DNA from 3 places in the Streptomyces sp. NPDC093801 genome. Region 1 is predicted to be linked to each of the others. Evidence: riboswitches for the same ligand, from Rfam matches in the RefSeq annotation. Region 1 holds a riboswitch; each other region holds the start of a gene.
What was found. A riboswitch is a leader RNA that binds a small molecule or an ion and turns the genes downstream of it on or off. The one in region 1 is predicted to bind cobalamin.
Positions count from the first base shown of each region.

Region 2: it holds a riboswitch for cobalamin, as region 1 does, so the genes downstream of both, AB0469_RS01625 (CoA-acylating methylmalonate-semialdehyde dehydrogenase) here and AB0469_RS18990 (ribonucleoside-diphosphate reductase subunit alpha) in region 1, are expected to answer to the same signal.
Region 3: it holds a riboswitch for cobalamin, as region 1 does, so the genes downstream of both, AB0469_RS15895 (energy-coupling factor ABC transporter permease) here and AB0469_RS18990 (ribonucleoside-diphosphate reductase subunit alpha) in region 1, are expected to answer to the same signal.

Region 1 is NZ_JBFBDP010000015.1:72,392-82,370, reverse strand. Features, by position in the region: gene AB0469_RS19015 (hypothetical protein) at 1-531, shown strand, start outside; gene def (peptide deformylase) at 590-1,225, shown strand; gene AB0469_RS19005 (helix-turn-helix domain-containing protein) at 1,419-2,333, opposite strand; gene AB0469_RS19000 (hypothetical protein) at 2,308-2,523, shown strand; gene AB0469_RS18995 (ribonucleotide-diphosphate reductase subunit beta) at 2,534-3,550, opposite strand; gene AB0469_RS18990 (ribonucleoside-diphosphate reductase subunit alpha) at 3,550-5,940, opposite strand; cobalamin riboswitch at 6,087-6,221, opposite strand; gene AB0469_RS18985 (GNAT family N-acetyltransferase) at 6,277-6,774, opposite strand; gene AB0469_RS18980 (YbdD/YjiX family protein) at 6,915-7,115, opposite strand; gene AB0469_RS18975 (carbon starvation CstA family protein) at 7,112-9,313, opposite strand; gene AB0469_RS18970 (GntR family transcriptional regulator) at 9,443-9,979, opposite strand, start outside.
Region 2 is NZ_JBFBDP010000001.1:343,040-353,018, forward strand. Features, by position in the region: gene AB0469_RS01600 (3-hydroxybutyryl-CoA dehydrogenase) at 1-252, opposite strand, end outside; gene aceB (malate synthase A) at 249-1,841, opposite strand; gene aceA (isocitrate lyase) at 1,956-3,242, opposite strand; gene AB0469_RS01615 (short-chain fatty acyl-CoA regulator family protein) at 3,627-5,030, shown strand; gene AB0469_RS01620 (cobalamin-binding protein) at 5,040-5,954, opposite strand; cobalamin riboswitch at 6,010-6,188, shown strand; gene AB0469_RS01625 (CoA-acylating methylmalonate-semialdehyde dehydrogenase) at 6,383-7,882, shown strand; gene AB0469_RS01630 (acyl-CoA dehydrogenase family protein) at 7,879-9,033, shown strand; gene AB0469_RS01635 (enoyl-CoA hydratase/isomerase family protein) at 9,030-9,979, shown strand, end outside.
Region 3 is NZ_JBFBDP010000012.1:86,943-96,921, forward strand. Features, by position in the region: gene AB0469_RS15880 (SsgA family sporulation/cell division regulator) at 43-450, shown strand; gene AB0469_RS15885 (hypothetical protein) at 543-1,058, shown strand; gene AB0469_RS15890 (flavodoxin family protein) at 1,068-1,778, opposite strand; cobalamin riboswitch at 1,869-2,098, shown strand; gene AB0469_RS15895 (energy-coupling factor ABC transporter permease) at 2,128-2,829, shown strand; gene AB0469_RS15900 (energy-coupling factor ABC transporter substrate-binding protein) at 2,826-3,173, shown strand; gene cbiQ (cobalt ECF transporter T component CbiQ) at 3,177-3,926, shown strand; gene AB0469_RS15910 (ATP-binding cassette domain-containing protein) at 3,923-4,744, shown strand; gene AB0469_RS15915 (PadR family transcriptional regulator) at 4,783-5,358, shown strand; gene AB0469_RS15920 (EF-hand domain-containing protein) at 5,415-5,627, opposite strand; gene AB0469_RS15925 (hypothetical protein) at 5,754-6,941, opposite strand; gene AB0469_RS15930 (polysaccharide deacetylase family protein) at 6,938-7,732, opposite strand; gene AB0469_RS15935 (ATP-binding protein) at 8,113-8,616, opposite strand; gene AB0469_RS15940 (enoyl-CoA hydratase-related protein) at 8,876-9,643, opposite strand; gene AB0469_RS15945 (Ig-like domain-containing protein) at 9,730-9,979, opposite strand, start outside.

The sequences.
Region 1 (9,979 bases):
CCAGCCCGCATGGAGGTCCTGTCCATCCCGCTGCCCTCCTCGGGCCGGCGCTGGGGCGAGGTCGTCCTGCACGACGGGGTCCCGCACGGCGAGCGGGTCACCGCGGCCGGGCCCTCGTACCCCGTCTTCGACGAGATCGAGCTGTGGGCGCCCTCCCCGGTGCCGACCTGGGTGGTGCTCCTGGAGGCGGCCACCGAGGCCGACCGCGACGCCCTGGAGCAGCTGGCCTCGGACGCGGGCTTCGCCGCCGAGGACTGGTCCTCGTCGGTGCGGCTCCTGTGCCGGACCTGTTCCGAGAGCTCGATGCCCAGCGGCGAGGGCGTCGGCGACCACCTCGACCCGCACGACCACAGCGAACCCGGCCACCCCGGCCCGCTGGGCCACCGCACGGCCGGTTCCGGCTCGTTGTGGGTGCCCGAGCGCGAGTGCGGCATCGCGGCCCCGGCCGGCCTGGTGCGCGGACTGCTCGACGGCTGGGTCGCGGACAGCCCCGACAGCAGGGAGTGGCGGGATCTCGAAGAAGTCTGCTGACCCCGGGCCGTAGGCTGTACGGGCACACCACGGACTTGAGGGAAGGCGTACGGCGGACATGGCGCAGCAGGAGAACCAGGTGACCCCGATCGACGACGAGGGCTGGGTCGTGGACACCGAGGACTGTGAGGCGCGTGAGCTCGCCCACCGCGAGCGCGGTACGTCCCGCCCGATCACGGTCGTCGGCAACCCGGTCCTGCACCGCGAGTGCAAGGACGTCACCGAGTTCGGCGACGAGCTGGCGCAGCTGATCGACGACATGTTCGCCAGCCAGAAGACCGCCGAGGGCGTCGGCCTGGCCGCCAACCAGATCGGCGTGGACGCCAAGGTCTTCGTCTACGACTGCCCGGACGACGACGGCGTCCGCCACACCGGCGTCGTGGTCAACCCCAGGCTCGTCGAGCTCCCGGCCGGCTCCCGCGTCCTGGACGACTCCAACGAGGGCTGCCTCTCGGTCCCCACCGCCTACGCCTCCCTGGCCCGCCCGGACTACGCCGAGGTCACCGGCCAAGACGCCCAGGGCAACCCGATCAAGGTCCGCGGCACCGGCTACTTCGCCCGGTGCCTCCAGCACGAGACCGACCACCTGTACGGCTACCTGTACATCGACCGCCTCTCGAAGCGCGACCGCAAGGACGCGCTGCGCCAGATGGCGGAGAACACCCCGCGCTACCCCGTCGTCGCCAACGACTGACCCGGCAGCGCCCCGCAGCCGCACGAAGGCCCCGCTCCGGAACGCTCCGGAGCGGGGCCTTCGCCTGTGGGGGGTTCCTCCGCGTGGGTCGCGCGGAACGGCGTACCCGGATCACACCACCGCATGCGGGCGGCGGCCAGACACCCGCGCCCTGAATGTCAAGTCATGGGCGATTACCGGCCGTTGCCGCCCCTCAGGCGACCGCGCGCGGCCCGCGGAACGCGCGCCGGAAGGCGTTCGGGGTGGTGCCCAGGGTCCGCAGGAAGTGGTGGCGCAGGGCCGCCGCGTTGCCGAAACCGCTACGGCCCGCGACGGCGTCGACCGTGTCGTCGGTGGACTCCAGCAACTCCTGCGCCAACAGCACCCGCTGGCGCAGGACCCACTGGTACGGGGTGGTCCCCGTCTCCTGGAGGAAGCGGCGGGCGAAGGTGCGCGGCGACATGTGGGCCCGCTCCGCCAGCTGCTCGACGGTGATCTCCTCGTCCAGGTGCCGCGCCATCCAGCCGATCACCTCGCCGACCGCGTCGCAGCCGGTGCGCGGCAGCGGCCGCCGGATGAACTGGGCCTGGCCGCCGTCCCGGTGGGGCGGTACGACCATCCGCCGGGCGATGGTGTTGGCCACCTCGGCGCCGTGCGCCTGGCGGACCACGTGCAGGCAGGCGTCGATGCCCGAGGCCGTCCCGGCGGCGGTGACCACCGGCCCCTCGTCGACGTAGAGCACGTCCGGGTCGACCCGGGCGGCCGGATGGCGACGGACCAGCGCGGGGGCGTGCATCCAGTGGGTGGTGCAGCGCCGCCCGTCCAGCAGCCCGGCCGCACCGAGCACGAAGGCCCCGCTGCACACGCTGAGCACCCGCGCCCCGCGGTCCACGGCCCGGCGCAGGGCGTCGAGGAAGGGCTCGGGATAGTCCCGCACCGGCGCGGCGCGGTCGGCGGGCAGACAGATCAGATCGGCCTCCTCCAACCGCTCCAGCCCGTGCACCGGCGCGATCGCGAAGCCGACGTCCGCCATGGTCAGCGGCCCTTCCTCGGCCGCGCACACCGCGAAGTCGTACATCCGCCGTCCCGGCGATCTTGGAGTCATGAACACGTTCCTCGACCACCTCACCGTCCTCGCCGTCGTCGCCCTCCTCCTGGCCCCCTCCCTCTACGGCGCCCTCCACGACCGGCACGTCGACCGCCGGCTCAGGGCCGCGGCCCGGGAACGCCCGGGGGCGGACACCGGCCCCGGACATGCCGAACGCGAGGAGCCGGGACGCGCTCGTACGACGCGTCCCGGCATCCTCGCGCGGGGGTAGACCGTGGGGACTAGAAGTCCTCGTCCAGGTCGACGGTGCCCTCGACGGCCACCTGGTAGGCCGACGGGCGGCGCTCGAAGAAGTTCGTCAGCTCCTGGACGCCCTGGAGCTCCATGAACGAGAACGGGTTCTGCGAGCCGTACACCGGCGGGAAGCCGAGGCGGACCAGGCGCTGGTCGGCGACGCACTCCAGGTACTCGCGCATCGAGTCGGTGTTCATGCCCGGCAGGCCGTCACCGCACAGGTCGCGGCCGAACTGGAGCTCCGCCTCCACGGCCTCCTTCAGCATGTCGGTGACCTGCTGCTGGAGTTCGGCGTCGAAGAGCTCCGGCTCCTCCTTGCGGACGGTGTCGATGACCTCGAACGCGAAGCTCATGTGGGCGCTCTCGTCGCGGAAGACCCAGTTGGTGCCCGTCGCCAGGCCGTGCAGCAGGCCGCGCGAGCGGAACCAGTACACGTACGCGAAGGCGCCGTAGAAGAACAGGCCCTCGATGCAGGCGGCGAAGCAGATCAGGTTCAGCAGGAAGCGGCGGCGGTCGGCGGCCGTCTCCAGCTGGTCGATCTTCTCGACCGAGTCCATCCACTTGAAGCAGAACTGCGCCTTCTCACGGATCGACGGGATGTTCTCCACGGCCGCGAAGGCGGCCGCGCGGTCGTCCGGGTCGGGCAGGTAGGTGTCGAGCAGCGTCAGGTAGAACTGGACGTGCACGGCCTCCTCGAACAGCTGGCGCGACAGGTACAGGCGCGCCTCCGGGGAGTTGATGTGCTTGTACAGCGTCAGGACCAGGTTGTTCGCCACGATCGAGTCGCCCGTCGCGAAGAACGCGACCAGGCGGCCGATCATGTGCTGCTCGGCCGGCGTCAGCTTCGCGAGGTCGGCGACGTCGGAGTGGAGGTCGACCTCCTCCACCGTCCAGGTGTTCTTGATCGCGTCCCGGTAGCGCTCGTAGAAGTCCGGGTAGCGCATCGGGCGGAGCGTGAGCTCGAAGCCCGGGTCGAGGAGGTTCTTCTTCTCGGTGGAGCTCATTACTGGCAGGCCTCGCAGGACTCGGGGTTCTCAAGGGAGCAGGCCAGCGCCTCGGCGTCGAGGGCCTGCGGCAGCTGGGTGGGGGTGGCGACGGCCGGGACGGCCGCGCCGGAGGCCGCGCGGGCGATCTTCGTCGCCGGGCGCGAGCGCAGGTAGTACGTGGTCTTCAGGCCCTGCTTCCAGGCGTACGCGTACATCGAGCTGAGCTTGCCGATGGTGGGCGTCTCCAGGAACAGGTTCAGCGACTGGCTCTGGTCCAGGTACGGCGTACGGGCCGCCGCCATGTCGATCAGGCCGCGCTGCGGGATCTCCCACGCCGTGCGGTACAGCTCGCGGACCTCCTCCGGGATCCAGCCGAAGCCCTGGACGGAGCCGGAGGAGTCGCGCAGCGCCTCGCGGGTCTGCGCGTCCCACACGCCCAGCTTCTTGAGGTCCTCGACGAGGTAGCCGTTGACCTGGAGGAACTCACCGCTGAGGGTCTCGCGCTTGAAGAGGTTGGAGACCTGCGGCTCGATGCACTCGTACACGCCGGCGATCGAGGCGATGGTCGCCGTCGGGGCGATCGCGAGGAGCAGCGAGTTGCGCATGCCGGACTTCGCGATCCGGGCGCGCAGGGCGTCCCAGCGCTCGGGCCAGTGGCGCTCGGTCTCGTAGTGGTCCGGGTGCAGGACGCCCTGGGCGGTGCGGGTCTCGGCCCAGGCCGGGAGCGGGCCGCTGCGCTCGGCGAGGTCGCACGAGGCCTCGTACGCGGCGAGCATGATGCGCTCGGAGATCTTCGTGGAGAGGGCCTTCGCCGCGGCGGAGTCGAAGGGCAGGCGCAGCTTGAAGAAGACGTCCTGGAGGCCCATCGCGCCCAGGCCCACCGGACGCCACTTGGCGTTGGAGCGGCCGGCCTGCTCGGTCGGGTAGAAGTTGATGTCGACGACGCGGTCGAGGAAGGTCACGGCGGTGCGGACGGTCTCGTCCAGGCGCTCCCAGTCCATCTCCCCGTCGACGACGAACGCGCCGAGGTTGACGGAGCCGAGGTTGCAGACGGCCGTCTCGCCGTCGTTGGTGACCTCGATGATCTCGGTGCAGAGGTTGGAGGAGTGGACCACGGTGCCGGGCAGCGCGGTCTGGTTCGCCGTCCGGTTGGAGGCGTCCTTGAAGGTCATCCAGCCCTGGCCGGTCTGGGCGAGGGTGCGCATCATGCGGCCGTAGAGGTCACGGGCCGGCATGGTCTTCTTGGCGAGCCCGGCGGCCTCGGCCTTGACGTAGGCGGCGTCGAACTCCTCGCCGTACAGGTCCACCAGCTCGGGGACGTCGGACGGGGAGAACAGCGACCACTCGGCGTCGGCGTTCACGCGGCGCATGAACTCGTCCGGGATCCAGTGGGCGAGGTTGAGGTTGTGCGTGCGGCGCTGGTCCTCGCCGGTGTTGTCGCGGAGCTCCAGGAACTCCTCGATGTCCGCGTGCCAGGTCTCCAGGTAGACGGCGGCGGCGCCCTTGCGGCGGCCGCCCTGGTTCACGGCGGCGACGGAGGCGTCGAGGGTCTTCAGGAACGGCACGATGCCGTTGGAGTGGCCGTTGGTGCCGCGGATCAGCGAGCCGCGGGCACGGATGCGGGAGTAGGAGAGGCCGATGCCGCCGGCGTGCTTCGAGAGGCGGGCGACCTGGTGGTAGCGGTCGTAGATGGAGTCCAGCTCGTCCAGGGGGGAGTCGAGGAGGTAGCAGGAGGACATCTGCGGGTGGCGCGTGCCGGAGTTGAACAGCGTCGGGGAGGACGGCAGGTAGTCGAGGCGGCTCATCAGCCGGTACAGCGAGGCGACTTCCTCGACCGCGCGGACGCTGTCGTCCTCGGCGAGGCCGCAGGCCACGCGCAGCATGAAGTACTGCGGGGTCTCGATCACCTGACGGGTCAGCGGGTGGCGCAGCAGGTAGCGGCTGTGCAGGGTGCGCAGGCCGAAGAAGCCGAAGCGGTCGTCCGCGCCCTCGGCGAGGGCGAGCTCGACGAGGGAGTCCAGGCGGGCGGCGTGGGCGGCGACGAACTCGGCGGTGCGGTCGGCGATCAGGCCCTCGCGGTGGCCGACGGCGACGGACTCGGCGAAGGAGGTGGCGCCCTGTCCGGCGGCCTCGTCGGCCACGGCCAGGGTCAGCAGGCGGGCGGCGAGGCGGGAGTAGGCCGGGTCCTCGGAGATCAGGCCGGCCGCGGCCTCGGTGGCGAGCCCGCGCAGCTCGGCCTCGTCGGCGGCGGCGCTGCGGCCGCGCAGGGCGGCGGCGGCGACCCGGCCGGGGTCGGTGTCGGGGAGGTCGGCCGTGAGCTCGGTGAGGGTGCGCAGCAGCGCGGCCCCGGGACCTTCGGCTTCGGGGTGGTCGGACTCGGCGCGCGGTGCGGCGGGCGCGATGGTCACGGGGGAGCTCTCCCTCACTCGGCCCGGTCATCGGCGGAGCGGGCGCGAGCGGGCGCACGCGGGCGCGCGCACGAGAGCGCTCACCACCGCGTGGCGTCCACCGGCCCAACCGCGAGGCCCGGACGAATCGACACCCCGGCTCGGTCGATCCGGGGGGCACTGCCGGCAGGTCTTCGGACTCGCGGATACACCGTTCGGCGTACGTCACACCGTTGCGGGACAGTTCCGGATTCCCACCGGATTCCCCTGCGGCGGCAGCAGCCATGAGCATACATGTGGGGGCGACCCGATGCGGTAGCCCCCACATGTTGTGTCGGGTGCATGCGGAGCGTGTCGTCACAGCTCCATTCGGTACGTGAGCAGGGTCAGTGCGGGGAGGGGCGACCAGTCCCGTTCCGGGGTGCGGACGAAGCCGATCCGTTCGTAGATCCGCTGGGCTCCACGCATGGCCGGCTGCGTGGACAGCACCAGTGCGGTGACCCCGTCCAGGGCCCGGGCGCGGTCGGCGCAGGCGCGGACGAGGGCCTCCCCGACGCCCTGTCCGCGCGCCTCGGCGGCGACCGCGAGCATGCGGAACTCGGCGTCGTGCGGGCCGGCGATGTCGGCGAGCCGGCTGCCGGGTGCGGCGAAGGTCACTCCGCCGAGCACCTGTCCGTCCCGCACGGCGACGAGCACGTCCCCGTCGCCGGCCCGGCCGGCGACGTCGCGGAGCACGTCCAGGTAGTGGTCGTCGTCGTCGAGGTCCAGCAGCCCGTCGCCGCCGTAGGCCTGCGCGGTGATCGCGCCGAGCCGCGCGTATTCGTCTTCTCTTGCCGTCCTGATCTCGAAGTCCATGCCTGCGAGTGTGCGCCACGGGCGCCGCGCCCGGCGCCGTCGCCGGAAGGGCCGGGTGCGCCGGGAAAAGCCGGGAAAAGGCGGGAAAAGGCGGAGGGCCCCGTCGTCCGGTGGGGGACGGCGGGGCCCTTCTCGTGGGTTCAGCAGCAGCGGAAGCCCTCGCGGGGGTCCGCTTCGCGGGCGTCGGTGCGGGCGCGTTCGAAGGCGCGGCGGGTCAGGACCTCGGCCTCGGGGTCGTGGGTGCGGGCGTGGGCGACGTAGCGGTCGTAGGCGGCCTCGCCGGAGAACTCCCGGACGTAGTACCGCGCCTTCGCCAGCGCCCCGCGGACCGCGCCGCTCATGCGACCGGGTCCTTCACGCGGCCGCCGCCCCCGTCGAGGCCGGCCGCCGCGAGTTCGGTCTTCTCCTCGGCCGTCGCGATCAGCCCGGCCGGAGCGATGATCTTCGACTCGGTCCACGGCACCTCGGAGAGGCGGACGGAGCCCGGGTCGGAGACGGCCTTGACGCAGGTGCGGGCCGCGTCCAGCAGGACGATGACGATCAGGACGGCGAAGAGGGCCGAGAGGACCCCGTCGACCGTGGCGTTGGTGACCACGGTGTGCATCTCGTCCATGGTCTTGGCGGGCGGCAGCACCTTCCCGGCGTCGATGCCGGTCTGGTACTTGTCGCGCTGCGCGAAGAAGCCGATCTTCACGTCCTCCGAGAAGACCTTCTGGTAGCTCGCCGTCAGGGTGACGGCCACGTCCCACGCGAGCGGAACGCCCGTGACCCAGGCCCACTTGAGCCGGCCCGACTTGACGAGCAGCGTGGTGCACACGGCCAGCGCGACCGCGGCGAGCAGCTGGTTCGCGATGCCGAACAGCGGGAAGAGCTGGTTGATGCCGCCCAGCGGGTCCTTGACGCCGACCCACAGGAAGTAGCCCCAGCCGCCGACGACGACCACGCTGGCCAGCCAGACACCCGGCTTCCAGCTCACGTCCTTGAAGGACTTGTGCACGTTGCCCAGGGTGTCCTGGAGCATGAAGCGGCCCACGCGGGTGCCCGCGTCCACCGTCGTCAGGATGAACAGGGCCTCGAACATGATGGCGAAGTGGTACCAGAACGCCTTCATCCCGGCCCCGCCGACCACGGCGGAGAAGATCTCCGACATTCCGAGCGCGAACGTCGGCGCGCCGCCCGTCCGGGAGAGCAGGGTGGTCTCCTCCACGTCCTTGGCGGCCTGCGCGAGGGCGTCGGGGGAGATGGCGAAGCCGAAGTGGCCGACCGCCGCCGAGGCGCTCTGGACGGTGGTGCCGATGACCCCGGCGGGGGAGTTGACGCCGAAGAACAGGCCGGGCTCGATGATGCACGCGGCGATCACGGCCATCACGGCGACGAAGGACTCGGTGAGCATCGCGCCGTAGCCGATGATCCGGATCTGGGTCTCCTTCTGGATCATCTTCGGGGTGGTGCCCGAGGCGACCAGGGAGTGGAAGCCGGACAGGGCGCCGCAGGCGATGGTGATGAAGACGAAGGGGAACATCGAGCCGGCGAAGACCGGGCCGTCGCCGCGCGTGGCGAAGTCGGTCACCGCCGGCATCTTCAGCGTCGGCATCGCGACGACCACGCCGACCGCCATCAGCGCGATCGTGCCGACCTTCATGAAGGTGGACAGGTAGTCGCGCGGGGCGAGCAGCAGCCACACCGGGAGGACCGAGGCGAAGAAGCCGTACCCGATCATCCAGAGGACCAGGGTCTCCTTGTCCAGGGTGAAGAAGTCCGCCCAGGAGGACTCGGCGACCCAGCCGCCCGCCACGATCGCGAGGAGCAGCAGCGCGACGCCGACGACGGAGACCTCGGTGACCCGGCCCGGCCGCAGGTAGCGCAGGTAGACGCCCATGAAGAGGGCGATCGGGATGGTCATGCCGATGGAGAAGACGCCCCAGGGGGAGTGCCCCAGCGCGTTGACGATGACCAGGCCGAGCACCGCCAGCAGGATGATCATGATGGTGAACACGGCGAGCAGCGCGGCGGCGCCGCCGACGGGGCCGATCTCGTCCCGGGCCATCTGGCCGAGCGAGCGGCCGTCGCGCCGGGTGGAGAAGAACAGCGTCACCATGTCCTGGACGGCGCCTGCGAAGATGACGCCCGCGACGATCCAGATGGTGCCCGGCAGGTAGCCCATCTGGGCGGCGAGCACCGGGCCGACGAGCGGGCCGGCGCCGGCGACGGCGGCGAAGTGGTGGCCGAAGAGCACGCGCCGGTCGGTGGGGTGGAAGTCGACGCCGTTGTCGAGGCGTTCGGCGGGGGTGGCCCGGGTCTTGTCCAGCTTCAGCACGCGGTTCGCGATGAACCGCGCGTAGAAGCGGTAGCCGATGGCGTACGAGCCCAGCGCGGCGGCGAGCAGCCAGGCGGCCGAGATCTCCTCACCGCGCGAGAGCGCCAGCACGCCCCAGCCGACGGCCCCCACGAGGGCCACGGCCGCCCATACGGCGATCGACCGCGGGGTGGCTCTCGCCGTCGGCGTCCGCTGTGTCCCTGTTGCTCCCGGTTCCGGCATGATCCTCGTCCCCTCGTTGATCATCTGCGTAAGCGCACGGAATCTACGGGGGGTTACCGGTGGACGTAAGCCCCCGTCCGCATAGCGGTACGAGCGTCCACCGGGGTTCGAAGGAGAGTCAACAGGTGATCACACGGCAGGTCGCTGGAGACGGGCAACGAACTTGTAACGGTCGCCGCGATACACCGATCGCACCCATTCGACCGGTTCGCCGTCGGCGTCCAGCGAGTGCCGCGAGAGCATCAGCATCGGCAGGCCCACGTCGGTGCCGAGCAGCCCGGCTTCGCGCGGGGTGGCGAGGGAGGTCTCGATGGTCTCCTCGGCCTCCGCGAGCCGGACGTCGTACACCTCGGCCAGGGCGGTGTAGAGGGAGGTGTACTTGGCCAGCGAGCGGCGCAGCGCGGGGAAGCGCTTGGCCGACAGGTGCGTGGTCTCGATGGCCATCGGCTCGCCGCTGGCCAGGCGCAGCCGCTCGATGCGCAGCACCCGCCCGCCGGTGGCGATCTTGAGCAGTCCGGCGAGGGTGTCGTCGGCGGTCACGTAGCCGATGTCCAGGAGCTGGGAGGTCGGCTCCAGGCCCTGCGCGCGCATGTCCTCGGTGTAGGAGGAGAGTTGCAGCGGCTGGGAGACCTTGGGCTTGGCGACGAAGGTGCCCTTGCCCTGGAT
Region 2 (9,979 bases), on a different contig from region 1:
GTCGGCGAGGTCGTCGAGGCTGCCGGTGAAGACGAGGCGGGCGAGGGCGTCCTCGGCGGAGATCCGGTCGAGCTTGCCCCGCTGGACGGCGCGCTCGAGGGAGACGGCGACGCGTTCGCGGGCCGCCCGGGCGGCGGTGCCGTCGGCCTCGCAGACGACGGTGTCGAGTCCGGCGCGGGCACAGACTTCGGCGATTCCGGCGCCCATCTGACCGCCTCCGACGACCCCGACCCGGCGGATAACGGCGCTCATGACCGCACCTCCGCACGGCGGACCAGGTGACGGCTGTACGTGTCGGGGGTGAAGAAGGCCGGCAGGTCGCGCCCCAGGGCGGCCCGCTCCAGTACGGCCCTGGCCTCCGGTACGAGGGCGTACGGCCGCTCTGCGGTGAGCGCGTCGCATTCCTCTTCGAGCACGGCGAGCAGGTCGTCCCGGTCGATCCTGCGGTGCCGCAGCCATTGCCAGAGCTGGCCGCGGGCGATCTCGGCGGTGGCCGCGTCCTCCATGAGGCCGTACAAGGCGACCGCTCCCTGGCCGCGCAGCCAGGCCTCGAAGTAGCGCAGCGAGACGGCCAGGTTGGCCCGGACCCCTGCTGCCGTGGGCGGCGCGCTGATGCGGCGGACGGACAGCAGGTCGGCGGCTCGGACGTGGACGTCCTCGCGGGACCGGTCGAGCTGGTGCGGCCTGCCGTCGAGGACCGCGTCGAAGACCTCGCGGCAGACGGGGACGAGCGCCGGGTGGGCGACCCAGGAGCCGTCGAAGCCGTCCTCGGCCTCGCGTTCCTTGTCCAGCCGGACCTTGGCGAGGGCCGCCGTGTTGGCGTCGGGGTCCTTGGCCGGCACGTGGGCGGCCATGCCTCCGATGGCGTGCGCGCCGCGCTTGTGGCAGGTGCGGACGAGGAGTTCGGTGTAGGCGCGCATGAAGGGTGCGGTCATCGTGATCTGGGCGCGGTCGGGGAGCTGGAAGTCGGTGCGGTGGCCGAAGGTCTTGATGATGCTGAACAGGTAGTCCCAGCGGCCGGCGTTGAGGCCGGCACTGTGCTCGCGCAGGGCGTGGAGGATCTCCTCCATCTCGAAGGCCGCGGTGATGGTCTCGATGAGGACGGTGGCGCGGATGGTGCCGCGCGGGATCCCGAGGAGTTCCTGGGCGAGGACGAAGACGTCGTTCCACAGGCGGGCCTCGCCGGCGTTCTCCAGCTTGGGGAGGTAGAAGTACGGGCCGTGTCCGGCGTCGATCTGACGCTGCGCGCAGTGGAAGAAGTACAGGCCGAAGTCCACGAGCGACGCGGGGACGGGCCGTCCGTCGATCTCCAGGTGCTCTTCGAGGAGGTGCCAGCCCCGGGGCCGGACGACGATGGTCGCCAGGTCCTCGCCGAGGCGGTACTCCTTGCCCTCGAGCGTGGTGAAGTCGATGCGGCGCTCGATCGCGTCGAGCAGGTTGAGCTGGCCGCCGATGACGTTGTTCCAGGTGGGGGCGGTGGCGTCTTCGAAGTCGGCCATCCACACCTTGGCACCGGAGTTGAGCGCGTTGACCGTCATCCGGCGGTCCGGCGGGCCGGTGATCTCCACCCTGCGGTCCTCCAGGCCCGGGGCCGGTGGGGCCACGCGCCAGTGGGGGTCGGCGCGGACGGCGGCGGTGGCGATGGAGAAGTCCAGCGGGGAGCCTGAGATGAGGCGGTCCTTGCGGCGGAGCCGCTCTTTGAGGATGTCGGCGCGGCGGTGGGCGAAGGCCGCGTCGAGGCGGCCGATGAAGTCGAGCGCCTCCGGGGTGAGGATCTCGTCGTGGCGGTCGCCGGGTGCCGCAAGGACGCGGACCTGGTGCGTGGTGGCGGTGGTGGTCATGCGGTCTCCTGACGAGGCGACGAGGGTGGGGCGGGAGCCGGACGGAGACGGTCCTCCGGCTCCCGCTGAACACGGGCCTCCGGCCACGGCCGGGCCGGGAGGGGGCAGAGCGTCCTAGTGGAACTGCTCTACCTCCGTGGAGCCGGCGAGGGCGGTGGTGGAGGAGGCCGGGTTGACGGCGGTGGAGACCAGGTCGAAGTAGCCCGTGCCGACCTCGCGCTGGTGCTTGACGGCGGTGAAGCCGTGCTGCTGGGCGGCGAACTCGCGCTCCTGCAGGTCGACGTAGGCGGTCATGCCGTGTTCGGCGTACCCGCGGGCGAGGTCGAACATGCCGTGGTTCAGGGAGTGGAAGCCGGCCAGGGTGATGAACTGGAACTTGTAGCCCATCGCGCCGAGCTCCCGCTGGAACTTGGCGATCTGGTCGTCGTCCAGCGCGGCCTTCCAGTTGAAGGACGGCGAGCAGTTGTAGGCGAGCATCTGGTCCGGGTGCCGGGCGTGGATCGCCTCGGCGAACTCGCGGGCCTGGGCGAGGTCCGGGGTGCCGGTCTCGACCCAGATGAGGTCGGCGTACGGGGCGTAGGCGAGGCCGCGTGCGATGACGGGGGCCATACCGTTCTGCACCCGGTAGAAGCCCTCCGCGGTGCGCTCGCCGGTGCAGAACTGCGCGTCGCGGTCGTCGACGTCGCTGGTCAGCAGGTTCGCGGCGAGGGCGTCGGTGCGGGCGATGATCAGGGTCGGGGTGTCCGCGATGTCAGCGGCCAGACGTGCGGCGTTGAGGGTGCGGATGTGCTGGGACGTGGGGACGAGGACCTTGCCGCCGAGGTGGCCGCACTTCTTCTCCGAGGCCAACTGGTCCTCGTAGTGGATGCCCGCTGCACCGGCCGCGATCATCGCCTTGGTGAGCTCGAAGGCGTTCAGCGGGCCGCCGAAGCCGGCCTCCGCGTCGGCGACGATCGGCGCCAGCCAGTCCGTCGTGTCCGAGCCGCCTTCGGCGGTGGCGATCTGATCCGCCCGGAGCAGCGCGTTGTTGATCCGACGGACCACCTGGGGGACTGAGTTGACCGGGTAGAGGGACTGGTCGGGGTAGGTGTGTCCAGCCTGGTTGGCGTCGGCGGCGACCTGCCAGCCGGAGAGGTAGATCGCCTGAAGGCCGGCGCGGACCTGCTGGACGGCCTGTCCGCCGGTGAGCGCGCCCAGGGCGTGGACGTAGTCGAGGTCGTGGAGCTGCCGCCACAGCCGTTCGGCGCCTCGGCGGGCGAGGGTGTGCTCCTCGCGGACGCTGCCGGAGAGCCTGACGACGTCCTCGGCGGTGTAGGTCCGCTCGATGCCCGCCCAGCGCGGGTCCGTCGCCCACCGCTGCTTCAGCTGCTCGGCCGCCGCCGTCGTGTTCGTGTCTGCCATGACCGTCACCGTCTCCATGAATCGCTTGGTCTGCCAATGCCGCGTCCGTCGCGACGAGAGATTGGCACTGTGTGCCGTGTTCTTGGGTTTGCGGCCGCCGGCCCCCACCTGGGGAGGAGCTGGGCAATGCTGCAGGTCAGCCGGGGCGGACGGCCGGAATCTCCGACGTCAGGGCGCGAGTCGGGCTCCGTCCAGTCGGCCCGGCCGCCGGGGGTCCGGCGGGCCGCACGACAGACTCTGACAGCGGCACGCAGTGCCATCAATGCCGCACATCTGCCAACTTCTGCGAATCTTCTGCGGCCGAATTGCCAAGCTTGCAAAGGTTGGCGTGGGCAGGATCGTGCGTACGCTGAAGCCCTGGCGGGAGCGGCTGAAGGAGCCCAGGTGAGCAAGACGTACGCGGGAGCGCGGCTGCGGCGGCTGCGCGAGGAGCGCCGGATGAGCCAGGCCGAGCTGGCCCGGGTCCTGGCCATCTCCCCCAGCTACCTGAACCAGATGGAGCACGACTCCCGGCCATTGACCGTGCCTGTCCTGCTGCGGCTGACCGAGGCGTTCGGCGTGGACCCCGGCTTCTTCTCCGAACGCGACACCAGCCGGCTGGTGGCCGATCTGCGCGAGGCACTGGCGGGCGAGATCGCCGGGGCCCGCGTCTCTTCTTCGGACCTCGCCGAGCTCGCGACCCGGATGCCGGCGGTGGCCTCCGTCCTGCTGGACCTCGGTCGGCGCAGCCAACTCCTGGCCGAGCGGCTGGCCGACACCGCCGACGGCCGGGACGGTGGACCGGCCGCGCCGCGTTCACCGCACGAGGAGATCCGCGAGTTCTTCTACCGCCGCCAGAACTACCTCCACGACACCGACGTCGCCGCCGAGGGCCTCGCCCGGGAGATGGGCATCCGCCCGGGAGAGGTCGTCCGGCTGCTGTCGAAGCGCCTGGCCGACCACCACGGGATCCGGCTCACCTCGGACTCCGACCGCCTGCACCACTTCGATGCCGGAACGCGGGTCCTGCACCTGTCCGGTCGGCTCCGCCCCGGCCAGCAGGCGTTCCGCATAGCCACCCAGCTGGCGCTCCTGGAACACGGGGACGAGCTGGACCGGCTGGCCGCCGAGGACTTCGATCCGGGCTCCCCCGCCCACAGCCTGGCCCGCATCGGCATCGCCAACTACTTCGCCGCCGCACTGATCCTCCCGTACCGCGCCTTCCACACGGCCGCCGAAGAGTTCCGCTACGACATCGAACGCCTCACCGACCACTTCGGCCTCGGCTACGAGACCGTCTGCCACCGCCTGAGCACCCTGCAACGTCCCAGGCTGCGCGGGGTGCCGTTCTCCTTCGTGCGGGTCGACCGGGCCGGGAACATGTCCAAGAGGCAGTCGGCGACCGGGTTCCACTTCTCCCGCGCGGGCGGCACCTGTCCGCTGTGGAACGTGTACGAGGCCTTCGCCGCGCCCAGCCGGATCCACGTCCAGGTCGCCGCCATGCCCGACGGCCAGCGTTACCTGTGGACCGCCCGGGCCGTCACCCGGCACCGCGGCGGCTGGGGCGAGCCCGGCAAGACCTTCGCCATCGGGCTTGGCTGCGAGATCCGGCATGCGTCCCGGCTCGTCTACTCCGACGGCCTCGACCTGGACAACGCCTCCGCCGCCACCCCCATCGGCATGGGATGCCGGCTCTGCGAACGCCTCGACTGCCCCCAGCGCGCCGTCCCGCCCCTCGGCCGGACACTCACCGTTGACGAGAACAGCAGCACGTTCATCCCCTACCCCGTCGCCCGGGACCGGGGCTGAGGATCCGGCTCACCGCAGCCGCCGAGCCTCCGCCTCGGTCACCGGGTCCCCCGCCCGTACGCCGTGGAGCACGTGGGCGAGCACCTCGGCGCCGCGGACCACGCGGGGGCCCGGCCGGTTGAAGTACGCAGGTCCGTCCAGGACCCACACCTCGCCGGCCGCCACGGCGGGCAGTTCGTGCCAGCCCGGCTGGGCGGTGAGCAGGTCGAGCTCCGTCATGGTCCGCTCGGGCGGGAAACCGCACGGGAGCACGAGGATCACGTCCGGGCGGGCCTCGCGTACCGCCTCCCACGTCATCGGCTTGGTGTGCTCACCGGGCTCGGCCAGGAGCGCTTCGCCGCCGGCCGCGGCGATCTGCTCCGGTACCCAGTGGCCGGCGGGCCAGAGCGGGTCGAGCCACTCGATGGCGACGACCCGGGGCCGCGCTCGCCCCGCCGTGCGGCGCCGGACCTCGGCCAGGCGGCCACGCAACTCCGTGCGTCGCCGCTCGGCAGCCTCCCCCACCCCCAGCAGCTCGCCCACCGTGACCAGGCAGTCCAGTACGTCGTCCAACGTCCGCGGCTCCAGGCTCAGCACCCGGGGGCCGGCGTCCATGACGCGCACCGCGTGGGAGACCGCCTCGTAGGACACCGCGCAGACCTGGCAGAGGTCCTGGGTGAGCAGGACGTCCGGTGCGAGGGCGGCGAGCGCCTCCGTGTCCAGGGTGTAGAGCGAGGATCCACTGTGTGCCGCGCCGCCCACCGCGGTGGAGATCTCCCGGCTGGTGAGCACGTCCGCGTCGAATTCGGCCCGGGTCACGACGGGTACGGAGGCGACCGCTGCGGGCGGCCAGTCGCATTCGTGGGTGCGTCCGACCAGGTCGGAGACGAGTCCGAGGTCCGCCACGATGTCGGTGGCCGCCGGGAGCAGGGAGACGATGCGCATACGGCGACTCTAGGCCCGCCCGAGCGGTGAGTCTGGACTTACTAGGACGTCCAACTATATGTTCCTGGCACAAGGTCCGCGGTGCAGGGAAGCCGGTGTGAATCCGGCACGGTCCCGCCACTGTGACCGGGGAGTGTGCTGCCATCCACACGCCACTGACGAAGTCTGTCGGGAAGGCGGGCGGCGCGCGGGGATCCGGGAGTCAGGATACCGGCCGCGGATTGTTCCCGCGTTTGTCCACGAGGATGGAGCAGACACGCATGGCACCGGTTTGTACCCACGACCCTGGTGATCCGGCGGAGCGCACGCACACCACTTCCGTGCGCTCGTAGTTCCCACGGCTTTCCGCAGCGGCACACCCCCATCAGGGTGTCGTCCGCCGGTCTGCCGTGCCATCCCCGGATCCAACCTGACGAGAGCAGGCACCCATGGTCCGTGAACTCACCCATTTCATCGGCGGAAAGCACACCACCGGCACCTCCGGACTCTTCGCCGACGTGTACGACCCCAACACCGGCGCCGTCCAGGCGCGCGTGCCCCTGGCCGGGCGCGCCGACACCGAGGCCGCCATCGCCAACGCCGAGGAGGCGCAGGTCGATTGGGGGCAGTGGAACCCTCAGCGACGCGCCCGCGTGCTGCTGCGCTTCCTCCAGCTCGTCGAAGGCGAACGCGAGAGCCTGGCCAGGCTTCTGTCTTCCGAGCACGGCAAGACCGTGGCCGACGCCCACGGCGACCTGCAACGCGGCCTGGAGGTGGTCGAGTTCGCCGCCGGGATCCCGCACCTCCTCAAGGGGGAGTTCACCGACAACGCCGGAACCGGCATCGACGTGCACTCCCTGCGCAGCCCGCTCGGCGTGGTCGCCGGCATCACGCCGTTCAACTTCCCCGCGATGATCCCGCTGTGGCAGGCCGCGCCCGCGCTGGCCTGCGGGAACGCGTTCATCCTCAAGCCGTCCGAGCGCGATCCGTCGGTACCGCTGCGGCTCGCGGAGCTGTTCCTGGAGGCGGGACTGCCGCCGGGCGTGCTCAACGTGGTCAACGGCGGCAAGGAGTCCGTCGACACCCTCCTCGAAGACCCGCGCGTCCAGGCCCTCGGCTTCGTCGGCTCGACCCCGATCGCCGCGCACATCTACGCCACCGCCGCGTCCCACGGCAAGCGCGCCCAGTGCTTCGGCGGCGCCAAGAACCACATGATCGTGATGCCGGACGCGGACCTCGACCAGGCCGTCGACGCCCTCATCGGCGCCGGCTACGGCTCGGCGGGCGAGCGCTGCATGGCCATCTCCGTCGCCGTACCCGTCGGCGAGGAGACGGCCGACCGGCTGGTCGCCGCCCTCAAGGACCGCATCGCCACCCTGAAGATCGGCCGGTCCGACGACCCGGAGGCCGACTTCGGGCCGCTGGTCAGCCGGGACGCCCTCGACCGGGTCCGCCGCTACGTCGACATCGGCGTCAACGAGGGAGCCGAACTCGTCGTCGACGGCCGCGGGTTCACTCTGGAAGGCCACGAGAACGGCTACTTCGCCGGCGCCTCCCTCTTCGACCGGGTCACCCCGCAGATGCGCGTCTACCGCGAGGAGATCTTCGGCCCCGTCCTGTCGGTCGTCCGAGCCGCCGACTTCGAGGAGGCCCTGCGCCTGCCGAGCGAGCACCCGTACGGCAACGGAGTGGCGATCTTCACCCGCGACGGGGACACCGCCCGCGAGTTCACACGCCGCGTCAACACCGGCATGGTCGGCGTCAACGTCCCCATCCCGGTACCGGTCGCCTACCACACCTTCGGCGGCTGGAAGCGCTCCGGATTCGGCGACCTGAACCAGCACGGCCCGGACTCGATCCGCTTCTACACCCGCACCAAGACCGTCACCTCGCGCTGGCCCTCCGGGGTCAAGGAAGGCGCGAGCTTCACCATCCCGACGATGGGGTGAGCGCCGTGACCACCGCCCTCACCGAGGACCAGCTCGCCCTGGCCGAGGTCACCCTCGACTTCGCCCAGGAGCAACTGGCCCCCCATGCCCTGGCATGGGACCAGGACAAGCACTTCCCCGTCGACGTCATCCGACAGGCCGCCGCCCTCGGTCTCGCCGGTGTGTACGTCCGCGAGGAACACGGCGGCTCGGGCCTGTCACGCAGCGACGGCGTCCTCGTCTTCGAAACCCTCGCCACCGGCTGCCCGTCCATCGCCGGCTACCTGTCCATCCACAACATGGTCGCCTGGATGATCGACCGCTACGGCGACGACGCCCAGCGCGCCCGCTGGCTGCCCGGCCTGTGCTCCGCGGCGACCCTGGGCAGCTACTGCCTGACCGAACCGGGCGCGGGATCGGACGCCGCCGCGCTGCGCACCCGCGCGGAGCGGCAGGGTGACCACTACGTCCTGACCGGCGTCAAGCAGTTCATCTCCGGTGCCGGATCGGCCGGCGTGTACGTGGTCATGGCGAGGACCGGCGAGTCGGGCCCGGGCGGGATCTCCGCGTTCGTCGTCGAACGCGAGGACCCGGGGGTCTCGTTCGGGCCGAACGAACGGAAGATGGGCTGGAACGCCCAGCCGACCCGCCAGGTCGTCCTCGACGGCGTCCGCCTCCCCGCCGACCGGCGGCTGGGCTCGGAGGGCGACGGCTTCCGCATCGCCATGAGCGGCCTCAACGGCGGCCGACTCGGCATCGCCGCCTGCTCGCTCGGCGGCGGCCAGAGCGCCCTGGACCGGTCGCTGTCCTACCTGGCGGACCGCGAGGCCTTCGGCAGTCGGCTCCTGGACCGCCAGGCGCTCCAGTTCCGGCTGGCCGACATGGCCACCGAGCTGGCCGCCGCCCGCGCCCTGGTCCGGCAGGCCGCCGAGGCCCTCGACACGGGCGATGCGCTGGCCCCGCGACTGTGCGCGATGGCCAAGCGGTTCGCCACCGACACCGGGTACACGGTCGCCGACGCGGCCCTCCAGCTGCACGGCGGCTACGGCTACCTCAGCGAGTACGGCATCGAGAAGATCGTCCGCGACCTGCGCGTCCACCAGATCCTGGAAGGCACCAACGAGGTCATGCGCGTCATCGTCGCGCGCGGACTCACGGAGACCCTGCGATGACCAACCACACACCGACCGATCACGACCACGTCCTCACCCGCACCGAGGACCACGCCGCCTACATCACCCTCAACCGCCCCAAGGCACTCAACGCCCTCAGCCACCCCATGGTGCTCCGCATCGAGGAGGCACTCACGGCCTGGGCCGACGACCCTGCGATCGAGCTGGTCGTCATCGACGGCTCCGGTGACAGGGGCCTGTGCGCCGGCGGGGACATCCGTGCGATCCACGAGGACGCCCGCACCGGCGGCACCGCCTCGGCGGCCTTCTGGCGCGACGAGTACCGGCTCAACGCCCTGATCGCCCGCTACCCCAAGCCGTACGTCGCCCTCATGGACGGCATCGTCATGGGCGGCGGCGTCGGGATCTCGGCCCACGGCAGCGTCCGCATCGTCACCGAACGCTCCCGCGTGGCCATGCCCGAGACCGGCATCGGCTTCGTCCCGGACGTCGGCGGCACGTACCTGCTGGCCCTCGCGCCCGGGGAACTCGGCACCCACCTGGCCCTCACCGGCGCACCCGTCGGCGCCGCCGACGCACTCCTGTGCGGGCTCGCCGACCACTTCGTCCCCTCGGCCGACCTGCCCGCCCTGGCCCGAGAGCTGGCCGCGGAACCCGTACACGCCGTACTGGAGCGGTACGTACGGCAGCCGCAACCCGGCGCCCTCGCCCCGGCGCGCGAGTGGATCGACCATTGCTATTCCGCCGACACCGCCGAGGAGATCGTCGCCCGGCTGCTGGCCTCGGGGGAACCCGCCGCCAAGGCCGCGGCGGACACCCTCCTGTCCAAGTCCCCCACGGCGGTCAAGGTCAGCCTGGCCGCGCTGCGCCGGGCCCGCCGACTCGGACCGCTGGAACGCGTCCTGGAACAGGAATACCGCGTCTCCTGCACGGCGCTGTCCTCCCCAGACCTCGTCGAGGGCATCCGCGCCCAGGTCATCGACAA
Region 3 (9,979 bases), on a different contig from region 1:
GCTGCGGGGGGCGCTGTTACCCCGCGAAGAGAGGCAGCCGCCATGGCCATCACCGAACACCGTGTACTGCCGATGCGGCTGGAGGCCGCACCGACGGCGGTCCCCCTGGAGGGCGTCTTCGTCTACCGCACGGACCGGCCGTACGAGGTCGCCGTGGAGTTCCGGGGCGGCGGTGCGCGCATAGCCCGCTGGGTGTTCTCGCGGGAGCTGCTGATCGACGGGCAGACCTCCGCCACCGGGGAGGGCGACATACAGGTGTGGCCGCGCTGGACGGGCACCGAGCCGCGGGTCCTGCTGGCCCTGACCAACGGCGAGCACGGCTGCGTGGTCTCCGTGCGGGCCAAGGACCTGCGCGGGCTGTGCCGGCGGATGACCGAGCTGGTCCCGCGCGGGCAGGAGCACCGCCACTACGACCTGGACGCCGAGCTGAGCGCGCTGCTGACCTTCTGAGACCGCCGGGCCGCCCCGTGCAACCACACGGCCCCCGGGAATGTCCTACCGGATGACAGTCGGTTCCCGTCTCAGAGGATCGGGGGGACGCCATGCGTCACCACCCGCACCGCCGCCGGATCGTGGCCCTGGCCACGGGTGCCCTGCTCACCGCAGGGCTCGCGCTCGCCGCACCGGCCTCGGCCGCCGTCCCGGCGGCCGTCCGCTCCGCCACCCCGCTGGTCGTCAACGCCCGCTGGGGCGGTCACTGCACGTACGACCGGATCGTCGTCGACCTCCAGGGCTCCGTGCCCCCGTTCACCGTCACGCCCGTCTCCCAGCTGGTCTACGACGGGTCGGGCAAGCCCGTGCCGCTGCCCGGGAAGTACTTCCTGCAGATCCGCCTGCACCCCGCCGCCGGCCACGACGACGCGGGCAACAACGTCTACCTGGGGCCCAGGCTCCAGCAGATCGGCCTGAGCAAGCTCAAGGGCCTCGCCCTGACCGGCGACTACGAGGGGTACGTGACCTTCGGCGCCGCCTTCGAGACCAAGCCCGCCTACAGCACCTCCGTCCTGCACGCGCCCGAGCGGCTCGTGGTGGACGTGGCACACCCGGACACCTGCTGAGGACCCTCCCTAGCGGTGTTCCGGGTTCGGGAAGTCGAAACGGCAGCCGGCGTCCCACGCGGAGCGCTGGTTGCCGTGGGCGGGGACTCCACCGGCGCGCTTGAGGAGCGCCGCGAGGTGCATCAGGTTCCACGACATGAAGGTCGTGTTCCGGTTGGTGAAGTCGTTCTCGGGGCCGCCGGAGCCCGGGTCCAGGTACGAGGGACCCGGCCCCGCCTCGCCGATCCAGCCCGCGTCGGCCTGCGGCGGGACGGCGTAGCCCAGGTGCTGGAGGCTGTAGAGGACGTTCATGGCGCAGTGTTTGACGCCGTCCTCGTTGCCGGTGATCAGCGCCCCGCCGACCCGTCCGTAGTACGCGTACTGGCCCTTGTCGTTCAGCAGCGAGGAGCAGGCGTAGAGCCGCTCGATGACCTGCTTCATGACGGAGCTGTTGTCGCCGAGCCAGATCGGGCCGCAGAGCACGAGGATGTCGGCGTCCATGATCTGGCTGTAGAGCACCGGCCACTGGTCGCTCTCCCAGCCGTGGTCGGTCATGTCGGGCCAGACGCCGGTGGCGATGTCGTGGTCGACGGCGCGGATCAGCGAGGTCCGGGCCCCCGCGGACTCCATGACGGCGCGGCTCTTGGAGATCAGCCCCTCGGTGTTGCTGGTCTCGGGCGAGCGCTTGAGGGTGCAGTTGACGAAGACGGCGGACAGGTCGGAGTAGTCGAAGTCGGGCACGCCCCCACCCTGCGGGCCGGCCGCCGGCCCCGCCAGCGCTCGGCGCCCGTCCGGGGGAGGAAACGGAATTCGGCCATCCGATCGGCCGGATCGGTCCGGGTTGATACCGGTCCGTGCGGACGACTAGGGTCAGCTGGCCTTGGTGTTCGGGAAACCGGTGGAAAACCGGTGCGGCCCTCGCCACTGTGATCGGGAAGTCCAGCTCCACCCCCTTGCGGGAGCCACTGGGACCGCACGGGAGACCGTACGGACCCGGGAAGGCGGAGCCGGGGCGGCAGTACCCGTCAGCCAGGAGACCGGCCGGGGCGCGTACGTCCATCCACGAGGTGCTGGAGAGGTCTCCCAACTCATGCACATAGCCGAGGGGTTCCTGCCCCCGCTGCACGCGGCCGCCTGGGGCGCCGCGTCCGCCCCGTTCGTCGTCCACGGGGTCCGCGCCCTGACCCGCGAGGTGAAGTCCCACCCGGAGAGCACGCTGCTCCTCGGCGCGTCGGGAGCCTTCACGTTCGTCCTGTCCGCCCTGAAGATCCCCTCGGTCACGGGCAGTTGCTCGCACCCCACCGGGACCGGGCTCGGGGCCATCCTGTTCCGGCCGCCCGTCATGGCGGTGCTCGGCACGATCACCCTGCTGTTCCAGGCGCTGCTGCTGGCGCACGGCGGCCTCACCACCCTCGGCGCCAACGTCTTCTCGATGGCGATCGCCGGGCCCTGGGCCGGGTACGCGGCCTACAGGCTGCTGCGGAAGTCCGGTGCGCCGCTGATGGTCACGGTCTTCTTCGGGGCCTTCTTCGCCGACCTGGTCACCTACTGCGTGACCTCGGTCCAGCTGGCCCTGGCCTTCCCGGACCCGGCGAGCGGGTTCCTGGGCTCCCTGGAGAAGTTCGCGGGCATCTTCGCCCTCACCCAGATCCCGCTCGCGGTCAGCGAGGGGCTGCTGACGGTGCTCGTGATGCGGCTGCTGATGCAGTCGAGCAGGTCGGACCTGGTCCGGCTCGGGGTCGCGAAGCTGACCGGCGGCGAGCGGACCGGGCAGGAGGCGACCGCCCGATGAACAGGAACGCCAAGATCAACAGCCTGTTGCTGCTCCTGGTGGCGGCGCTGGCCGTGCTGCCGCTCGCACTGGGGCTCGGCGAGGGCAAGGAGGAGCCCTTCACGGGCGCCGACGCCCAGGCGGAGTCGGCCATCACCGAGCTGAAGCCGGACTACGAGCCCTGGTTCTCCCCGCTGTACGAACCCCCCTCGGGCGAGATCGAGTCCGCGCTGTTCGCCCTCCAGGCGGCCCTGGGCGCGGGCGTGCTCGCGTACTACTTCGGGGTCCGCAGGGGCCGCCGCCAGGGCGCGGCGCAGGCCCTCGCGCAGGCGCAGGCCCCCGCCGAGCCCACGCGGGAGCCGTAGCCGGTGCTGCCCATCGACGTCGCGGCGCACAGCAGCCGCTGGCGCGGCCGCCATCCACTGGAGAAGGCCCTCCTGGGGTTCGGGCTGACCGTCACCGCGGTGTGCCTGCCCCCGTGGCCCGGCGGGCCGCTGGTGGCCGCCGCGACCCTGGCCGTGCTGCTGGGGCCCGCCGGGGTGGCCGGACGGCAGCTGTGGCGGGCCTTCCGGGTCCCGCTGGGGTTCTGCGTCACCGGGGCGCTGCCGCTGCTGGTGTCGGTGGGCGGCCCGGACGGGTTCCTCGCGCCCGCCCCGGACGGGCCCCGGCACGCGCTGGACCTGCTGCTGCGCACCTCGGCCGCCTCCCTCGGGGTGCTGCTGTTCGCCTTCACCACACCGGTCTCGGACGTGCTGCCCCGGCTGGTGCGGGCCGGGGTGCCCGCGCCCGTGGTCGACGTGGCCCTCGTCATGTACCGGATCGGCTTCCTGCTGCTGGACTCCCTGGCGCAGGTCCGCCGGGCCCAGGCGGCCCGGCTCGGACAGGCCGGGCGGGCGGCCGCCTGGCGCTCGGTGGCCGGGCTCGCGGCGACCTCGTTCGTCCGGGCCTTCGACCGCGCCGCCCGGCTCCAGAAGGGGCTGGGGGGGCGCGGCTACGACGGCGCGCTGCGGGTGCTGGTCCCGCCGGCGGCGCTGTCCCGGCGGTTCCTGGCGGCCGCCGCCGCCCTGCTGGCCGTCCTGGTCGCGGGGACCCTCGTACTGAAGGAGCTGGGGCTGTGACCCCGTTGGTGGAGCTGGTCGGCGCCGGGTACGCGTACGAGGACGGGCCGGCCGTGCTGTCGGGCGTGGACTTCGCCATCGCCGAGGGGCGGGCGCTGGTGCTGCTGGGCCGCAACGGCAGCGGCAAGACCACGCTGATGCGGCTGCTGAGCGGCGGCCTGCGGCCGGGATCGGGCACGCTGCGGCTGGAGGGCGAGGAGGTGGCGTACGGCCGGCGGGGGCTGATCCGGCTGCGCACCACCGTCCAGCTGGTGGTGCAGGATCCCGACGACCAGCTCTTCGCGGCCTCCGTGGAGCAGGACGTGTCCTTCGGCCCGATGAACCTGGGCCTGCCCGAGGCGGAGGTCCGGGCGCGGGTGGACTCCGCGCTGGCCGCGCTGGACATCACCGCGCTGCGGGACCGTCCCACGCACCTGCTGTCGTACGGGCAGCGCAAGCGGGCGGCGATCGCGGGCGCGGTGGCGATGGCCCCACGGGTGCTGATCCTGGACGAGCCGACCGCGGGCCTCGACCCGGACGGGCAGGAGCGCCTGCTGGACGTCCTGGCGGGGCTGCGGGCTGCGGGGACCACGGTGGTGATGGCCACCCACGACGTGGACCTGGCCGTGCGGTGGGCCGACGACGCGGCGGTGCTCACGCCTTCGGGGATCCGGGTGGGAGCGGCCGGCGTCCTGCTGTCCGACCCCGAGCTGCTGGCGTCGGCGGGGCTGCGTCAGGCGTGGTCCCCCGCGGTGACGGCGTTCCTGCGCGCGCACGGCTTCCTGGACGCGGGTGCGCCGGGGCCGCGCGTGCCGGAGAGCCTGGCCGCGCTGGGCTGAGCGGGGTCGGGACGATCGCCCACACCTACCATGGCGGCATGTCGCTGCCCCATGCCATCCTCACCGCGCTGTTGGAGAAGCCCTCGTCGGGGCTGGAGCTGACGCGGCGGTTCGACAAGTCGATCGGCTACTTCTGGTCCGCGACGCACCAGCAGATCTACCGGGAGCTCGGGCGGCTGGAGGAGGCGGGGCTGATCCGGGCGCTGCCCAGCGAGGTGCCGGTGCGCGGGCAGAAGAAGGAGTACGAGGTGCTGCCGGACGGCAGTGCCGAGCTGGCCCGGTGGGTGGACGAGCGGCAGGATCCCAAGCCGATGCGGGACGCGCTGCTGCTGCGGATCCGGGCGGCGGCCGTGGTCGGGCCGCAGGGGCTGGCCGCGGAGCTGCGGCGGCACCTGGAGCTGCACCGGGCGCAGCTGGCGGAGTACGAGGCCATCGAGGCGAAGGACTTCCCGCCGGGGCGCGACGCGGACCCGGACCGGCTGCGCCGGCTGGTGCTGCACGGCGGGATCGCCCTGGAGGGCTTCTGGCTCGGCTGGCTGGAGGAGGCCCTCGGCGAGGTCGAGGACATGACCCGTCCCGGCGCGGGAGGGGACGGACCGCCGGCCGGCGCCTGACGCGCCCCCGCCCCGGCGGGCGGGGCGGAGGCGGGCGCGGGGCCGTCGGCGGGCCCTTACTTGTTCAGGTCGGCCCAGAACTCGTCGAAGCTCAGCAGCTTGTCGCCGTTGATGTCCTTGGCCGCGATGATCGCGTCGGCGATCGCGGGGGTGACGAAGTGGTCCCCCATCGCCTTCATGGCCGCGCTGTACTCGTCGGCCGTGATGACGCCGTCGCCGTTCGCGTCGAACCGGTCGAACGTCTCGCGTGCCTTGTCGATGTCCGCCACTGGGGCCACCCCTTCCTGGTGCTTGTTGACCGGCTCAGGGTAGCCGCACCGGGGGCGGGTCCCGCCCACGGGTCCCGGGAGCCGTCCGGCCCCGGGACACCGTCGCGTTCCCGCGCGGCGGGCCGGCTAGCGGAAGATCCCGGTGTGGCCGAGGGAGTAGCGGCCGGGCTGCGGGTACACCGCCAGGCCGTGGGGTCCGCTGCCGACGGGGATCCTCGCCAGCTCCTTGCCGGTGGTGGTGTCGATCGCGTAGACCTCGGAGTTGTAGCGGCCGGACAGCCACAGCACCTTGCCGTCCGCCGAGACCCCGCCCATGTCGGGGCTGCCCCCGTCGGGCAGCTCCCACTTCTTGGTGAGCTGCTTCTTCGTGAAGTCGAAGACCGAGATGCTGCCCTCGCCGCGGTTGGAGACGTACATCTCGCGGGAGTCGCGGCTGACGTAGAGGCCGTGGCAGCCCTTGCCCGTGGGCAGCAGCTTGGGGGTGTCGAACTTGTCGCCGCTGAGCACCCACATCCCGTGCGCCATCATGTCGGCGACGTAGAAGGTCTTCCCGTCCGGCGAGACCTTGACGTCCTGCGGCATCGCGCCCTCGAAGGGGAGCTTCTGCTGGGCGATCACCTCCATCTTCTCCGTGTCGACCTTGAGCAGCTCGCCGGAGAACTCGCAGCTGACGATGAAGTAGCGGCCGTCGAGCGAGAAGTCGGCGTGGTTGACGCCGAAGCAGGTCACCGGGACGGTCTTGACCCGGTTCATGGTGTGGGGGTCGCGGAAGACCAGCTCGCGGTCCATGGAGGCCATCACGACGGCGTACTTGCCGTTGGGCGTGAAGTAGAGGTTGTACGGGTCGTGGACCTCGACGGGCTCCCCCGCCTCACCGGTGGCGGGGTTGATGGGGGTGAGGGTGTGGCCCCGGTTGTTGTTGACCCACAGGGTCTTCATGTCCCACGAGGGCACCACGTGCTGGGGCTGGACGCCGACCGGGATGGTGTCCACGACCTTGTAGGTGGCCGGGTCGATGACGGACACCGTGTTGGAGTTGGTGTTCGGCACGTAGACGCGCGAGGGGAAGTCCTTGACCACCGGGGAGAGCTGGTTCGGCCGGTCCGCCGCGTAGACGTCGGCCGGATCGAGCACCGGGGGCATCCCCGGCAGCCCCGGCGGCACGGCCGGCAGGGCTTTGACGGGGTTGGCCGGCCCCTTGGAGCCGAGTGCCTCGGCGGGCGACTTGTCGCCCGATCCGCAGCCGGCCAGGGCGGCGAGGACCAGTCCGGCCAGCAGCACGGTGGCCTTCCGGGGAAGGCGGGTGGTCGTCATGGGGTCAGCAGCTCCGTGGTGGTCACCGCGCGCAGCTCGCGGCGCGCGAGTTCTTCGAGGAGGGGCGGCATCGCGTCGACCGTGTCCGCGTAGCCGAAGTGCAGGCTCACCACCGATCCGCCGTGGATCGTCCCGGTGACGTTGCGGAGGACGGCCGCGGCGCCGGGCGAGGTGAAGTCGAGGGAGTCCACGTCGTACGAGAGGACGTGCGGGTAGCCGGCCCGCTGGGCCAGCTTCTGGACGAGCGGGCTGGCGTACTGGGTCTGGGAGGGGCGGAACCAGGTTCCGATGGAGCCGGTGAGGCGCTTGAGGCGCTCGGCGCAGCCGGTGATCTCGGCAAGGGCCTCCGCTTCGGGCAGGGAGTTGATCGCGAGGTGGCGCTGGGTGTGGTTGCCGAGCTCGTGGCCGCCGTCCAGGATCCGGCGGGCCATCTCGGGGTGGTCGTCGAGCCAGGTGCCGATGGCCAGGACGGTGATCCGCGCGCCGGCCTTCTCCGCCTCGGCGAGCACGGCGCGGGCGGTGGCGGGGTCCCCGTTGCCGTGGAAGGTCAGCGCGACCTTGGGCCGGTCGAGCGGGCCGTGCGCGATCTCGACGGGCTGCCCGGGGAACCGGCGGGGGGCGGCGGGCTCGGCGGCACCGGGCCGGACCGCGTCGGGGCGGCCGGGGGCGGCCTGGGCGGTCCGGGGCGCCGACGGGGCGCCGCCGCCCGTGCCGCAGGCCGCGGTGAGGGCGCCGGCGGCGACCGCCGCCGTGGCGCGGAGGGCGGTACGGCGGTCTGGATAACAGAGCACCTGCCCATTTAAGTGGCGAACGCCCACAAAGATAATGATTGACCCAATTTGGGGCCTCCGGTAGTGGCGTCGCGGGAGACCACCACCCGGTATTCGATCAACGAATTACGCAGAGGAGTGGATAGTCATTCATGGATTGCGAGGTGAGTGGCTCACCTCACCTAAGATTTAGATGAAAAGTCTTAGGATATGCACACTTATGTCCGAGTAGGGACTTTTGGCGTTCGGGCCCTCGTCTGCCATAGTCGGAACCACGGCTTCCCATTGACCCGAGCGAAGCCCACCCGCCGAGGGCCACACACCCCACCGGTCCTCGGCGCCCACGAAACCCCCGTAGCGCCCCACCTCGGCGACAGGGGGTTTCCGGCGTTTCAGGGGGGTCAGCGGTCCGCGACCCGCATCTCGAACCAGGTGATCTTGCCACGCGGCAGCAGGTCGGCACCCCAGCGGTCGGACAGCTTGTCGACGAGGAAGAGCCCCCGGCCGGTGGTGTCCAGCTCGTGGACCGGCATCAGGCAGGGCAGCCCCCGCGAGGGGTCGCGCACCTCCACGCGGATCCAGCCGCGGCGGCGCAGCATCCGCAAGCCGAAGGAGCGGGCCCCGGTGTGGCGCACGGCGTTGCCGACGAGCTCCGAGACGAGCAGGACGGCGTGTTCGGCGATCTGCGGCGACAGGCCCCAGAAGCGGATCACCACGCTCTGGGTGAGCCGGCGGGCCGTCCCCGCGGACTGCGGCATGGACGGCAGGGTCACCTCCGCCTCCGCCGGGTTCCCGTGCAGCTCCAGCGCCTTGAGTCCCTGCTCGTCCTCGACCGCCGCCGTGAGCCGTACGGCCATAGCGTTGCCGCGCTGCCGCGGCTGTTCCACACCCTCCAGGCCCGCCATGCCCCCATCATGGACGGCCGCCGCGCCCGCCCGGGCCGTTCCACGGAATACGCCCCCCGGAATTAGGGATTCCGAGAGGGCGCACTGGCATATGCAAGGGGCAACCGGCTTACTGCCGGGCCATGTTGACCTGCGGTGACGGTCCGCCGGGAGGTGATCACCCTGTGTTGATCAACCGTTTCGCCTTAAGGTTGCCTTAAGGCCTGGATAAACCACCCGCAGGGGTTCCCCCGGGCGGGCCGCACCGCGACGGCCGGGCTCAGACGAACTTGGCCTTCCCGGGGCCCTCCTCGACGAAGCTGCGCATGCCGCGCTCGCGGTCCTCGGTGGCGAACAGGCCCGCGAACCAGTTGCGCTCGATCGCCAGACCCGTGTCGATGTCGGCCTCCAGGCCCGCGTCCACGCACTCCTTGGCCGCACGCAGGGCGATCGCCGGCCCCTGGGCGAGCTTCGCGGCCCAGGCGTGCGCCTGCCCGTACACCTCGGCGGCGGGCACGACCCGGTCCACCAGACCGAGGGCGAGGGCCTCGTCGGCCTTGACCATCCGGCCCGTGAAGATGAGGTCCTTGGCCTTGGAGGGGCCGATCAGCCGGGACAGCCGCTGGGTGCCGCCCGCGCCCGGGATCAGGCCGAGCAGGATCTCGGGCTGGCCCAGCTTCGCGTTGTCGGCGGCGATCCGGTAGTCGGCGCACAGTGCGAGCTCGCAGCCGCCGCCGAGCGCGTAGCCGGTGACGGCGGCGACGACGGGCTTGGGGATCCGGGCGACGGCCGTGAAGGCGTCCTGGAGGCCGCGGGACCGGGCGACCATGGCCGCGTGGTCCATGGTCTGCATCTCCTTGATGTCCGCGCCGGCCGCGAACACCTTCTCCCCGCCGTAGATGACGACGGCGCGCACGTCGGCGCGGTCGGTCGCCTCCACGGCGAGCTCGCGCAGCCGGTCCTGGGTGGCGATGTCCAGGGCGTTCATGGGCGGGCGGTCCAGGAGGATGGTGCCGACGCCTTCGGAGACTTCGAGAGAGAGGGTCATACGGGGAAGGTTAGCGGTGGTTAACGAGAAGTGGCCCGGTGCTGTGGGTCACAGCACCGGGCCACCGGATCAGCTCGCCGATCCGCCTACTTCTTCCACTCCGCCCAGTCCATGTTCCAGCCGTTGAGGCCGTTGTCCGGGGCGATCTGCTTGTCCTTGGAGTTCTTCACGACCACCACGTCGCCGATCAGCGACTCGTTGAAGAACCAGGCGGCGGGGGTGTTCGGGTCCCCGGCGCCGCGCTCGTCCTCCAGGCCGACGCAGCCGTGGCTGACGTTCTCCTTGCCGAAGGTGCTGGAGGGGGCCCAGTAGTTGCCGTGGACGAAGGTGCCGGAG